DNA from 3 places in the Kribbella sp. NBC_01484 genome. Region 2 is predicted to be linked to each of the others. Evidence: riboswitches for the same ligand, from Rfam matches in the RefSeq annotation. Region 2 holds a riboswitch; each other region holds the start of a gene.
What was found. Region 2 has a riboswitch for ZMP and ZTP ahead of OG555_RS34460 (bifunctional 5,10-methylenetetrahydrofolate dehydrogenase/5,10-methenyltetrahydrofolate cyclohydrolase). Riboswitches for the same ligand answer to the same signal wherever they lie in the genome.

Region 1: another riboswitch for ZMP and ZTP. It lies ahead of OG555_RS42435 (5-aminoimidazole-4-carboxamide ribonucleotide transformylase); the one in region 2 lies ahead of OG555_RS34460 (bifunctional 5,10-methylenetetrahydrofolate dehydrogenase/5,10-methenyltetrahydrofolate cyclohydrolase).
Region 3: another riboswitch for ZMP and ZTP. It lies ahead of OG555_RS37770 (glycine hydroxymethyltransferase); the one in region 2 lies ahead of OG555_RS34460 (bifunctional 5,10-methylenetetrahydrofolate dehydrogenase/5,10-methenyltetrahydrofolate cyclohydrolase).

Annotation. Positions count from the first base shown of each region.
Region 1 is NZ_CP109437.1:8,801,522-8,805,645, reverse strand. Features, by position in the region: gene OG555_RS42440 (MMPL family transporter) at 1-1,495, shown strand, start outside; gene OG555_RS42435 (5-aminoimidazole-4-carboxamide ribonucleotide transformylase) at 1,496-2,404, opposite strand; ZMP/ZTP riboswitch at 2,428-2,508, opposite strand; gene OG555_RS42430 (nuclear transport factor 2 family protein) at 3,232-3,639, opposite strand; gene OG555_RS42425 (S8 family peptidase) at 3,774-4,124, shown strand, end outside.
Region 2 is NZ_CP109437.1:7,134,073-7,138,196, forward strand. Features, by position in the region: gene OG555_RS34450 (NUDIX hydrolase) at 1-345, shown strand, start outside; gene OG555_RS34455 (beta-N-acetylglucosaminidase domain-containing protein) at 358-2,106, shown strand; ZMP/ZTP riboswitch at 2,107-2,195, shown strand; gene OG555_RS34460 (bifunctional 5,10-methylenetetrahydrofolate dehydrogenase/5,10-methenyltetrahydrofolate cyclohydrolase) at 2,225-3,070, shown strand; gene OG555_RS34465 (phytanoyl-CoA dioxygenase family protein) at 3,072-3,947, opposite strand; gene OG555_RS34470 (helix-turn-helix domain-containing protein) at 4,048-4,124, shown strand, end outside.
Region 3 is NZ_CP109437.1:7,812,721-7,816,844, forward strand. Features, by position in the region: gene OG555_RS37765 (acyl-CoA dehydrogenase family protein) at 1-1,478, shown strand, start outside; ZMP/ZTP riboswitch at 1,565-1,644, shown strand; gene OG555_RS37770 (glycine hydroxymethyltransferase) at 1,673-3,121, shown strand; gene OG555_RS37775 (DHA2 family efflux MFS transporter permease subunit) at 3,114-4,124, opposite strand, start outside.

The sequences.
Region 1 (4,124 bases), 1.7 Mb from region 2:
GCAGCTCGAGGACGGGATAGGAGTCGAGGAATCGGCCGGTCGCACGGAGTCGACGTCCGGTGCGGCCATCCTGGTCGCCGGCGGGACGGTCGTCATCGCGATTCTCGGCCTCTACGTCTCCGGCGTACCGTTCGTCGGCGCGCTCGGTCTGTCCTCGGCCATCGTCGTCGCGGTCACCGTGCTGGCGGCGCTGACCCTCATCCCCGCGATGCTCGGCCTGGCGAAGTTCCTCGTCCTCAACCGCAAGGACCGGCACCATCTGGTGGAGGAGCGGGAGCTCGAGGCCGGGCTCCCGGACGAGCAGGCCGTGGCGAAGCACCGGGCGGAGGAGCGCGAGCAACGCGACCTCAAGCACGAGCAGAGCCCGTTCGCCCGCTGGGGACGCAAGGTGAGCGACCGGCCGTGGCCGTACGGCATCGCCGCCACCCTCGTGCTGCTCGTCCTGGCCATACCACTGTTGTCGATGAACCTTGGCCAGCTCGACGCCGGCACCGATCCGGCGGCGGACTCGAGCCGGAAGGCGTACGACCTGATCGCCCAAGGGTTCGGCCCGGGTGCCAACGGTCCGCTGACGGTCGTCGTACAGCTCCCGTCCGAGAGCTCGACCGACAAGCAGACCTTGCTGACCGGCCTCACGTCCACGCTGCAGAAAACCGCCGGAGTGGCCGCCGTCCAACCGGCGACCATGAACAGCGCCGGTACGACGGCGATCATCACCGTCATCCCGACCACGTCACCGTCGTCGGCGGAGACCGAGGATCTGGTCAACCGGATCCGCGACGACGTACTCGCAGGGCAGCAGGAGCCGACCTTCGTGGTCGGCACGACCGCCGGGTATGTCGACTTCACCGAGAAGGTGGCCGGTCGGATGCTGTGGCTGATCGGCGCGGTGGTGCTGCTCGCGTTCCTGCTGCTCACCGTGGCGTTCCGCTCGCTTCTGATCGGAGTCAAGGCCGCGATCCTCAACCTGTTGTCGGTCGGCGCCGCGTACGGCGTCATCGTCGCGGTCTTCCAGTGGGGCTGGGGATCCTCCCTGGTCGGGATCGACGAGAAGGTGCCGATCCCGTCGTTCGTGCCGATGCTGATGTTCGCGATCGTGTTCGGGCTGTCGATGGACTACGAGGTGTTCCTGCTGTCCCGCGTGCACGAGGCCTGGATCGCGACGAACGACAGCCATCGCGCCGTGGCGATCGGGATCGGCGCGACCGCTCGGGTGATCACGACCGCGGCGGCGATCATGATCGTGGTCTTCCTGAGCTTCGTCCTCGACGACGACCCGACGGTGAAGATGCTGGCGGTCGGCATGGCCGTCGCCGTCCTGATCGACGCCAGCATCGTCCGGATGGTCCTGGTCCCGTCCGTCATGACGCTGCTCGGCGACCGGGCCTGGTGGCTGCCGGGCTGGCTCGACCGCATCATTCCCGACATCCAGCTGGAAGGCGGTCCGCAGCCGGCCCCGGCCGAGCGCGAGCCACCCAAGGTCGACGTCGCCTGATCAGTGCCGGAACAGCCGGACGCCGGTCGGCGACCAGCTGATGCCGCGCACGGCGCACGCCTGTGCGACCTCGTCCGACCGGATGGACCCGCCCGGCTCGGCGATATGCGCGACGCCGTACCGGTGCGCTTCCTCGACGTTGTCGACGAAGGGGAGCGCACCGTCTGACACCATCGCCACATCCGCGAGCGCTTCAGTCGAGCGGCGGCCCCACCACGCGGCAGCCTTCTCGCCGGCGAGCCGGGTGCAGTCCACCCGCGACTGCTGCCCGGCGCCGACGCCGATCGTCATGCTGTCCTTGACCATCGCGACCGTGTTCGACTGCGTGTAGCGGACCACGATCAGCCCGAGCAGGAGATCCCGGGCCGCCGCGTCGGGCACCCTGGGATCCAGCAGCTCACGAGTCAGCGGTACGTCGTCCCGCCGCTGAGTCAACCGCAGTCCGTAGAGCTCGCGAACCTCCTCCGCCGGTGGTTCGAACGCCGGATCCGCCTCCAACACCAGAAAGCTCCCACGCTTCTTCGCCGCCAACGTCCCGACCACGCCCTCGTCGTACCCGGGCGCGATGATCCCGTCCGACACGACACGCTTGAGCACCCCGGCGAGCTCCGCGTCGACGGGATGCGAGACGGCAACGAAGTCGCCGTACGACGACTTGGGATCGGCATCGCGAGCACGCAGGTAGGCGCCGGCCACGCTGTCCCCCAGCGCCGCCCCGGCGGGAGACACATGCTTGTAGGACGCCGCCGCCGGAACGCCGAAGGCACCGGACGCCTCGCGGACGAGCTGCCAACCGGTCAGCGCATCCAGGACGTTGATGTACGACGGAACGCCCGAGACGACTGTGAACGGGGAGCCGCCGAGAGCCGTCATCGTGGCGTGCTGGTGGGGATTCATGCCGTAGCGCATCAGGAGCCTCCGAAACCGAGAGCCGGAGGCGCCCAGGCGGACGACGCCTTGTCCACAACCCGCTCCCCGGTGGTACTCCACCCTCGCCAGTCGCGGTGTACCGACACCTTAGCCCGGATCCGTGGACCGTTCCGGCGCTCGTCACTTGATCTCGCTCCGCCGCAGCCCACCGCGCAACTTCGGGGGATATCCCGTCCTGTTGTGGGTTCTCCCTCGGTGCACGCGGGGAGAACCCACAACGGCAGGGGATAACCGGCTCTTCTGACGTATCCGTGGGTGGCTCGTTCGCGTCCTTCGCGTCCCCGGCGGTCGGCCTTGTTCTGTCGGTTGCCGCCGCGGGTGGGGAGGATCTCGTCCCGGATCGGGTGGGGGATCCTCCCCAGCCTGCCCCGGCCGCCCGCGGGTCTTGGCCTGGGCGGACGTGGGGCACTCACTAACCCGGTCCGTCAGCCGCCGACTGCTCGCGGCCGAGCGGGGCCCGTCTGGCATCGCGCTGCTTGGTGAGTGCTGCAGGTCCGGTCAGCGGCGCGGCATCGCCCAACCCGCCACCACCGCCGGGCGGGTGCGGGTGGACTTCCAGGCCATCACAATCACCGAGACGATGCGATCGTCCGTGGGAGGTCTTCGTCCTCGCCTCGTTGTGATGGCCTGGCGATCCGGTCGACGGCACGGGCAACACCCACCGAACCAACCGAAGCGCCGGATCTCCCATCCCGTTGTGGGTTCTCCCTTGGTGCACGAGGGGAGAACCCACAACAGCAGCGGACAACCCATGAAATGGACGCCATCGCGGCGGATCGGACCGGTCAGCATCCACGGATCCAAACTCAGTCGCGCCAGACTCCGGTCCAGTCGTAGAGCGCAGCGGTGGTCGCGTACTCGCGGAGGTACGCAATGCGGCCCTGGTCGAGTCGTGCGATCGTGGCGCCGTCGAAGGCGCCGGGTTCGCCCTTCCACGTGCACTCGAAGCGCCACTCGACGATCAGCGTGTCGCCGGCCGCCGCCGATGACGTGATCTCCCAGGCGTCGACGGTGCCGCCGGCGCCGAACCAGGCGTTCATCCACTGCTCGACCCGCGCCTTGCCCCGATAGACCGGCCCATACGACTCGATCACCACGCAGTCGTCGGTCAACGTGTCCAGAACCGCCGCGATGTCGTGCCGCCGCCACCCGTCGACGTACGCCTCGAGTCGGGTGCGACCGCTGTCGGTCGGCGGGTGACTGATTCCGGTCATGTCGGCCTCCTGTCACGGCAGTCTCGTGACCGCGCCGGGTGGGATCGGATACCAAAGGTCACGACGCACCTGATCGGTGCCTATGGCAAGACGTCCGCACCTGATCGGTGCCTACAGCAAGGATGGTGTACCCGGTGGGGTTTCCACGATCTTTACCGATACCGGCGCTGCTGGCCAGCGGCGCCCTGGCGCTGTCCGGGCTGACTGCTCCAGTCACCGCTACCGCGGCACCGACAGCTGGCGCGCCGGTCGTCCAGCCGGCCCCCGTACTCAGGAGCCCCGCCACAGTCACGTTGCTGACCGGCGAACACGTCACGCTGCGGCCCGGCCCGGACGGGAAGCCGCAGGTCGACGTCCGGTCCCGCGACGGTGGGTCCGCGGTCGGGTACGCCGTACGTAACGACCACGGCCGGATCAGCGTGATCCCGCACGACGTCGCGAGCCTGGTTCCCGGCGTACTCGACCCTGCGCTGTTCGACGTGACC
Region 2 (4,124 bases):
GCCGGACCGGATCGAATCGTCACGAACCTTCCCGGCGGGCTGGTCGAGCCGGGGGAGGACCCGGCGCTGGCCGGCGCGCGGGAGCTCGAGGAAGAGACCGGGTACACCTGTGAGTCGCTCGACCTGGTCGGCTGGCAGTGGTCGTCCGCGTCCTCGATCTATCGCAAGTACGTCGCGATCGCGCGCGGCTGCCGTCCCGACGGGAAGCAGGCGCTGGACGAGACGGAGGACTGTGTCCCGGTCGAGCTGACAGTGGACGCGTTCCGCACCGAGCTCCGCACCCCTGGCGCGATGACGGGAATCGATGCCGCGTACCTCGCTCTCGACCACGCCGGACTTCTCTGAAAGCTTGGGATCGTGACTCCAGAACCGCAGCAGACCACCCGCCGCGACGACGGCATCGACCTCGGCGACACGATCGGGCTGGTGCACGGTCCGACCACTGACCCTGACGCCGAGCGCGTCGTCCGAGAGACCCTGACGCGCGCCGGCGTACAGACGATCATCGACGGAGAAGCGGCCGTCACGATCCGGTTGGGCGGAGGCGGCCTCGACGTGCAACCCGCTGAAGGGCTGCCGGCCGAGGGGTACGTCGTTGCCGTCGGGGGCAATCAGGTCGTGCTCGAGGGCGTCGACGGGCGCGGTACTTTCTATGCCGCGCAGACCTTCGCACAACTTGTCCAGGGCAACCACCTGGACGGCGTGGAGATCCGCGACTGGCCGACGATGCGGTACCGCGGCTCGATCGAAGGCTTCTACGGTACGCCGTGGTCGCACGCGGACCGGCTCGACCACCTGGACTACCTCGGCGCGCACCGGATGAACACGTACCAGTACGCCCCGAAGGACGACCTGTACCACCGCGAGCAGTGGCGCGACCCGTACCCGGCCGACAAGCTGGCCGAGCTCGGCGAGCTGATCGAGCGCTCGCTGCGGAACAAGGTCGACTTCACCTTCGCGCTCTCGCCCGGCCTGTCGATCCGCTACACCGACGACACCGAATTCCAGGCGCTGATCGCCAAGTTCGAGGCGCTCTACGAGCTCGGCGCGCGGGCGTTCAACGTGCCGCTGGACGACATCGAGTACGAGAAGTGGCACTGCGCCGAGGACGAGGAGAAGTACGGCGCCGGTGGTGGCGGGGCCGGGCGGGCGCAGAGCGACCTGCTGAACCGGATCCAGCGCGAGTGGGTGGCGACCAAGCCGGATCTCGCCCCGCTGCAGATGGTGCCGACCGAGTACTACGACGTGACCGAGTCGCCGTACAAGCAGGCGCTCCGGGAACAGCTGGATAGCGCGGTCGTCGTGCACTGGACCGGGATCGGTGTCGTCCCGCACTCGATCACGAGCGCACAAGCGGCCGAAGCGAAGGCGGTGTTCGGGCACGACATCCTGATCTGGGACAACTATCCGGTCAACGACTACGCGCACGGCCGGATCCTGCTCGCGGACTACAGCAACCGCGAGCCTGGCCTGGCCGACCAGGTCGTCGGCGTGATCTCGAACCCGATGAACCAGGCCGGGGCCAGCAAGCTCGCGCTCTACTCGTTCGCGGAGTTCGGCTGGAACCCGGCGACGTACGACCAGCAGGCGTCGTGGCGTCGCGCGATCGCCGAGCGGGCCTCCGGCGACCCGGAGACGATCGCGGCGCTCGAGGTCTTCGCCGACCTGACGACCTACGACGGGAAGCTGCACCTGGCGAACGCGCCGGTGCTGGCCGCGAAGATCGCCGAATTCTGGGCGACCTGGGAGGGCGGCGACCTGGCCGGCGCGATCGCGGAGCTCGAGCCGTACTTCGAGGCGATCGAGAACGCTCCGGCGCAGATCCGCGCCGGTGTGTCCGACCCGTCCTTCGCCGACGAGACCGATGCCTGGCTCGACGCGAGCTTCTACTGGGGTCAGGCGCTCCGCGAGGCCCTCCGCGTCCTCGAAGCAGGAGCCGAGGGCAACAGCTCGGACGTCGCCACCAGCCAGGCCCAGATCAACCACCTGGTCACCCAGGCCGAGGAGATCCGTGACATCCGCCTCCCGCACTCCCAGACCTACCCCCGCATCGGCGACGGTGTCGCCGACACGTTCATCGCCGAGGTGACCGCCCGGGTATCCTGACCGGTGGGCCGCGACTGGCGTTGAGGTGGGTAACCACCGGGAAACGGCCTGCCGGAGATCCGGCTGCGCCGCGCGCCTGGGCATCTGACCTGTTGTCGACGCCCGAAGGAGCGCGCGCATGACCACCGCCGAACTGATGACCGGGACCGACCTCGCCGCGGAGATCGTGGCTCAGGCGGCCGCCAGGGCGAAGGCCCTGCGGGAGAAGACCGGCGTGCAGCCGTGTCTGGCGACGGTGCTGGTGGGCGATGACCCCGCGTCGGCGACGTACGTGCGGATGAAGCAGAACCGGTCGAAGAAGGCCGGCATCGCGTCGCGGAGCGTCGTACTGCCCGCGGACACGACCACCGACGAACTGGTCACCGAGATTCACAAGCTCTCCAGCGACCCGGCGGTGCACGGGATCCTGCTGCAGCATCCGGTGCCGGCGCAGATCGACGAGCGGGCCGCGTTCGAGGCGATCGACCCGGCCAAGGATGTCGACGGCGTGACGATGCGGTCGTTCGCCGCGATGGCGTTCGGCGATCCCGGGTTCCGGTCCGCGACACCCGGCGGGATCATGCGCCTGCTGGAGGCGTACGACGTACCGATCGCCGGGGCGCACGCGGTCGTGATCGGCCGCAGCCCGATTCTCGGCAAGCCGGTCGGGATGTTGCTGCTGGCATCGAACGCGACCGTCACCTACACGCACTCGCGGACCGTCGGCCTGCCGGAGATCGTCCGGACGGCGGACATCGTGGTGGCGGCGGTCGGCAAACCCGACTTCGTCCGCGGCGACTGGCTGAAGCCGGGAGCGGTCGTGGTCGACGCCGGGTACAACGAGGGCAACATCGGCGACGTGCACTTCGAGGAGGCGGCCCAGGTCGCCCGCCTGATCACGCCGGTCCCGGGCGGCGTCGGACCGATGACGATCGCCCTCCTGCTGGAGCAGGCCGTCGACGCCGCCGAGGCTCAGGCGGGCTGAGTCAGCGGTCGCACCCGCCGTCCTTGTCCCGCCGGGAGTGCGGGCGAGCGAGATCGTCGATGCCCTTGTAGGCGTACGGATCGGTCCCGGCCACCATCACGATGTCGCGGTAGTCGTGCTTGCCGACGTGGACTCCAGGTGGCACGGACTGCCAGGGGAGCAGCGACTCCGCGCTCATGTAGTGGTTGGCGAGCGCCCGGCGGAGTCCGTGCCGGCCGGTGTTCGGCAGTGATCGGTGCAGCAGATAACCGTTGAAGATCACCGCTGAACCCGCGGGCACCTCGACCGGGACGGCATCGTCGTCGGTGTACGGGAAGTCGAACGCCTCCACTGTGCAGTCGAAGCGGAGATCGTCCTGCTCCCGGTCGGGGTAGATGACACCGCGGCGGTGGGAGCCCGGCAGAACCCACAGGCAGCCGTTCTCCACGGTGGCATCGTCGAGCGCGATCCACACCGCGGTCAGTGAGCGGTCCCTGGTCGGAATGAAGAACTCGTCCTGGTGCCATGCCTGGCCCGGCTTCCCCTCGGGCTTGATGAACAGCATCGATTGCATGGCCTTGACGTTCGGCCCGATCACCGCGGTCAGCGCCGCGACCACCCGTGGCGCCCGTAACGCCGCGAGTGCCACGTCGGACACCTTGTGTGGTTGGTGGATGCACAGGTACTTGCGCAGGACATCCGCTGTCGGCTCGGCGGCTGGACCTCCGTCGATGACGCCCAGGTCACCGCGGCACAGAGCCTCGGCCGCGGCATGGAGCGCGGTGACCTGGTCGGGCGACACGGCCTGATCGAGGACGACGAAGCCGTCCCGCCGGAACGACTCGACCAACTCGTCGGTGACCTCGGCGAAGCTGTGTACGGCGGTAACAGACTGCATCTGATGCTCCATCCGGCCTTCGGGGGCGATGACCGGCTTCACGGTCTCAGAGCACACCAGGCCCGGCCAATGTCGCGGGCGTGCGCATTACTATCTGTTCGTGACCTCGCGACCCCCGGTGATCAGCGTGAACTCCGTGGTCCAGGTCGCGGACTATCCGCCCGGGGCAACCTATGG
Region 3 (4,124 bases), 680 kb from region 2:
GCTCCGAGGAGGCGCTCGCGCAGGCCCTCCCGGCCAACCAGCACCCGCCGGTCCTGCGCACCCACGACCGCTACGGGAACCGGATCGACGAGGTCGAGTTCCACCCGTCCTGGCACTGGCTGATGGAGCGTGCGGTCGGGTTCGGGCTGCAGGCCGCGCCGTGGACGAGCGACCGTCCGGCGCCGCATCTGACCCGGGCCGCCGGGTTCTACGTCTGGTCCCAGGTCGAGCCGGGTCACGGCTGCCCGATCTCGATGACGTACGCCGCGGTCCCGGCACTCAAGGCGGACGAGCGGCTCGCGAAGGAGTGGATCCCGCAACTCGCGGCCACGTCGTACGACGTACGCCGGTTGCCCGCGGCCGAGAAGACCGGCGTCCTCGCGGGGATGGGGATGACCGAGAAGCAGGGCGGCTCGGACGTCCGGGCCAACCTGACCACCGCGACGCCGACCGGGCCGGACGGTGAATATCAGCTGAACGGTCACAAGTGGTTCTGCTCGGCGCCGCAGGTCGATGTCTTCCTCGTACTCGCGCAGGCGCCGGACGGACTGAGTTGCTTCGTCGTGCCGCGGGTGCTTGCCGATGGCAACCGGAACGCGTTCGCGCTGCAACGGTTGAAGGACAAGCTCGGGAACCGGTCGAACGCGTCCAGCGAGGTCGAGTTCCACGGCACGATCGGCTACCGCCTCGGCGACGAGGGCGCCGGCGTCCGCACCATCATCGAAATGGTTGCCGCCACCCGCCTCGACTGCGTCCTCGGCTCCGCCGCCCTCCAACGACGAGCGCTCGTCGAAGCCAGCTGGCACACCCGCCACCGCTCGGCCTTCGGCGGGCTCCTCGCCGACAAGCCCGCGATGCAGAACGTCCTGGCCGACCTGGCCCTGGAGAGTGAGGCGGCAACCGCGCTGGCGATGCGGCTTGCGGCTGCGGCCGACGCGTCGGTCGGTGGAGACGAGCAGGCCGCCGCATTCCGGCGCATCGGGCTGCCGTTGGCGAAGTTCTGGGTGTGCAAGCGAACGCCTTTCATGGTGGCGGAGGCGCTGGAGTGCTTGGGTGGTAACGGGTTCGTCGAGGAGTCCGGCCTTCCCCTCCTGTTCCGCGAGTCGCCGCTGAACTCGATCTGGGAAGGATCGGGGAACGTCAATGCGCTCGACGTCCTCCGTGCGCTCAGAAGGCCGGAGTCGCTGGACGCGTGGCTGCTCGAGGTCGGCGCGGCACGGGGTGCGGACGACCGCCTCGATGCCGCCGTGAACGACGTACTGGAAACGCTTGCCGATGTGTCCGAGGCGGAGGCCGGCGCACGCCGCCTCGCCGCCCGGATGGCCGTCTGCCTCCAGGCGTCCCTGCTCGTCCGGCACTCGGCACCCGAGGTCGCCGACGCCTTCGTCGCGTCCAGGCTGGCCGGCGACTGGGCCGGCGTCTTCGGCACCCTCCCCCGCACCACTCCCTTCACCCCGATCCTCGCCCGCGCCGTCTGATCGCGTTGCGTCCGAAGATCCGAGGGTTATAGGCCACAGTTCTTCGGACACAAGCCGCAAGAGAAGGGTGTGTACGCGATAGGGTGAGCGGGTCGCGACTGGCGCGCTGAGGTGGAGAACCACCGGGGAGCGAAGACCGTCGGCACCGTGCGCCTGGGTGCCTTCGACCCACTGCAACCGCAGGAGAGACAACGATGACTCAACCCTTCGATGCCGCCGCCGCATCGGCCGCGTACCGCAACGCGCTCGAGGTGATCGGCGCGGTGGAACCCACGATCGCCGGCGCGATCAAGGCCGAACTGGCCGACCAGCGCTCGTCGCTGAAGCTGATCGCGAGCGAGAACTACGCCTCCCCCGCCACCCTGCTCACGATGGGCAACTGGCTCTCGGACAAGTACGCCGAGGGCACCATCGGGCACCGCTTCTACGCCGGCTGCCAGAACGTCGACACCGTCGAGCAGGCCGCGGCCGACCACGCCGAGGCCCTGTTCGGCGCACCGCACGCCTACGTCCAGCCGCACTCCGGCATCGACGCGAACCTGGTCGCCTTCTGGGCGATCCTGGCCCAGCGGATCGAGTCCCCGGCGCTGGCCGAGGCCGGCGCCAAGCACGTCAACGACCTGTCCGACGAGGACTGGACCAAGCTCCGCAAGGCGCTCGGCGACCAGAAGATGCTCGGTATGTCCCTGGACGCCGGCGGTCACCTGACCCACGGCTTCCGGCCGAACATCTCCGGCAAGATGTTCAACCAGCACTCCTACGGCACCGACCCGGAGACCGGGCTGCTCGACTACGACGAGGTGGCCCGCAAGGCGCGCGAGTTCAAGCCGCTGATCCTGATCGCCGGCTACTCGGCGTACCCGCGGAAGGTGAACTTCGCGAAGATGCGCGAGATCGCCGACGAGGTCGGCGCGACCCTGATGGTCGACATGGCCCACTTCGCCGGCCTGGTCGCGGGCAAGGTGTTCACCGGCGACTTCGACCCGATCCCGCACGCGCACGTCACCACGACCACCACGCACAAGTCGCTGCGCGGCCCGCGCGGCGGCATGGTGCTGTGCCAGCCGGAGTACGCCGACTCCGTCGACCGCGGTTGCCCGATGGTGCTGGGTGGTCCGCTCAGCCAGACGATGGCGGCGAAGGCGGTCGCGCTCGCCGAGGCCCGGCAGCCTTCGTTCCAGGTGTACGCGCAGGCGGTCGCCGACAACGCAGTCACGCTGGCCGAGGGCCTGATGAAGCGTGGCGTGAAGCTCGTGACGGACGGCACCGAGAACCACCTCGTGCTGCTCGACGTCTCGTCGTACGGCATCACCGGCCGGCAGGCCGAGTCCGCGCTGCTCGACGCCGGCATCGTGACCAACCGGAACGCCGTACCGCGCGACCCGAACGGCGCCTGGTACACCTCGGGTGTCCGGATCGGCACGCCGGCGCTGACCACCCGTGGTTTCGGCGGCGACGAGTTCGACCGGGTCGCCGAGCTCATCGTCGACGTCATCTCCGCCACGACGCCGACCACGACGTCGGCCGGTGCCCCGTCCAAGGCGAAGTACGTGCTCGCCGACGGCGTCGCGGACAAGACGAAGGCCGCCTCGTCCGAACTGCTCGACAAGCACCCGCTGTACCCGGGCCTCGAGCTCAGCTGACTCGCGCAGCGCCCGCTTCCACACTCTTGGGAGCGGGCGCTCGCCGTTGTGGCATCAACACGGCGGCGAGCACGGCGCCCGCGACTGCGATTCCCGCCGACACCCACATGGTGGTGTTGAGACTGGTCATGAAGGCGTCCCGGACATCGCTCAGCAGGTCGGCGGAGCCCGACTTCGCCGCAACGGCGAGCCCGCCACCAAGTCCCTTCTCGATCGCATCCGCGGCCTGCGCGGGCAGTCCGGTCGTGTCGACTCCTGCGCGGTAGACCGAGTTCAGCACCGTGCCCAGAACCGCGACACCGACTGTGCCGCCGACCTGGCGGAACGCCTGCAGCAGACCGGATCCGGTCCCGGCCCGCTCCGGGTCGAGCACACCCAACGCCGCGTTCATTGCCTGCGGCATCGAACACCCGAGACCGAAGCCGACCACCACGAACCAGATCGCGGTGTACCCGTACCCGGTGCCGAGCCCCGTGAAGGCCCCGAGCACGAACCCGACGGCCATCACCACGAACCCGGCCATCACCACCAGCCGGGTTCCGGCCTTCGCCTCCACCGGCTCGGCCACCTTCGCGCCGAGCGTCATCCCGCCGATGAACGGCAGCAACTTGAGCCCGGTGTGCAGCGCGTCCGATCCGTTGATGCCCTGGAAGTACTGCGGCATCGTGAACAGCAACCCGAAGATCGCGAACACCGACACCGTGAGCAGCACCGCCCCGCCGGTGAACGTCTTCTCGTGGAACAACCGCAGTTCGATCAACGGCCGCGTGGTCCGCCGCTGCCAGAGCAGGAACCCGGCGATCAGTACGACGGCCAGTCCGAGGAACAGCACCGTGACACCATCGGTCCACGACGTCTCGCCGGCCTTGGTCACGCCGTACACCAAGCACGCCAGACCAGCACTGGAGAGCACGATGCCGAGCCAGTCGATGGCCGGTCGCCGCGAGCTTCGGGTCTCTGGCACGAGCAGCGTGACCGCAAGGGCCGCAATCAACGCGATCGG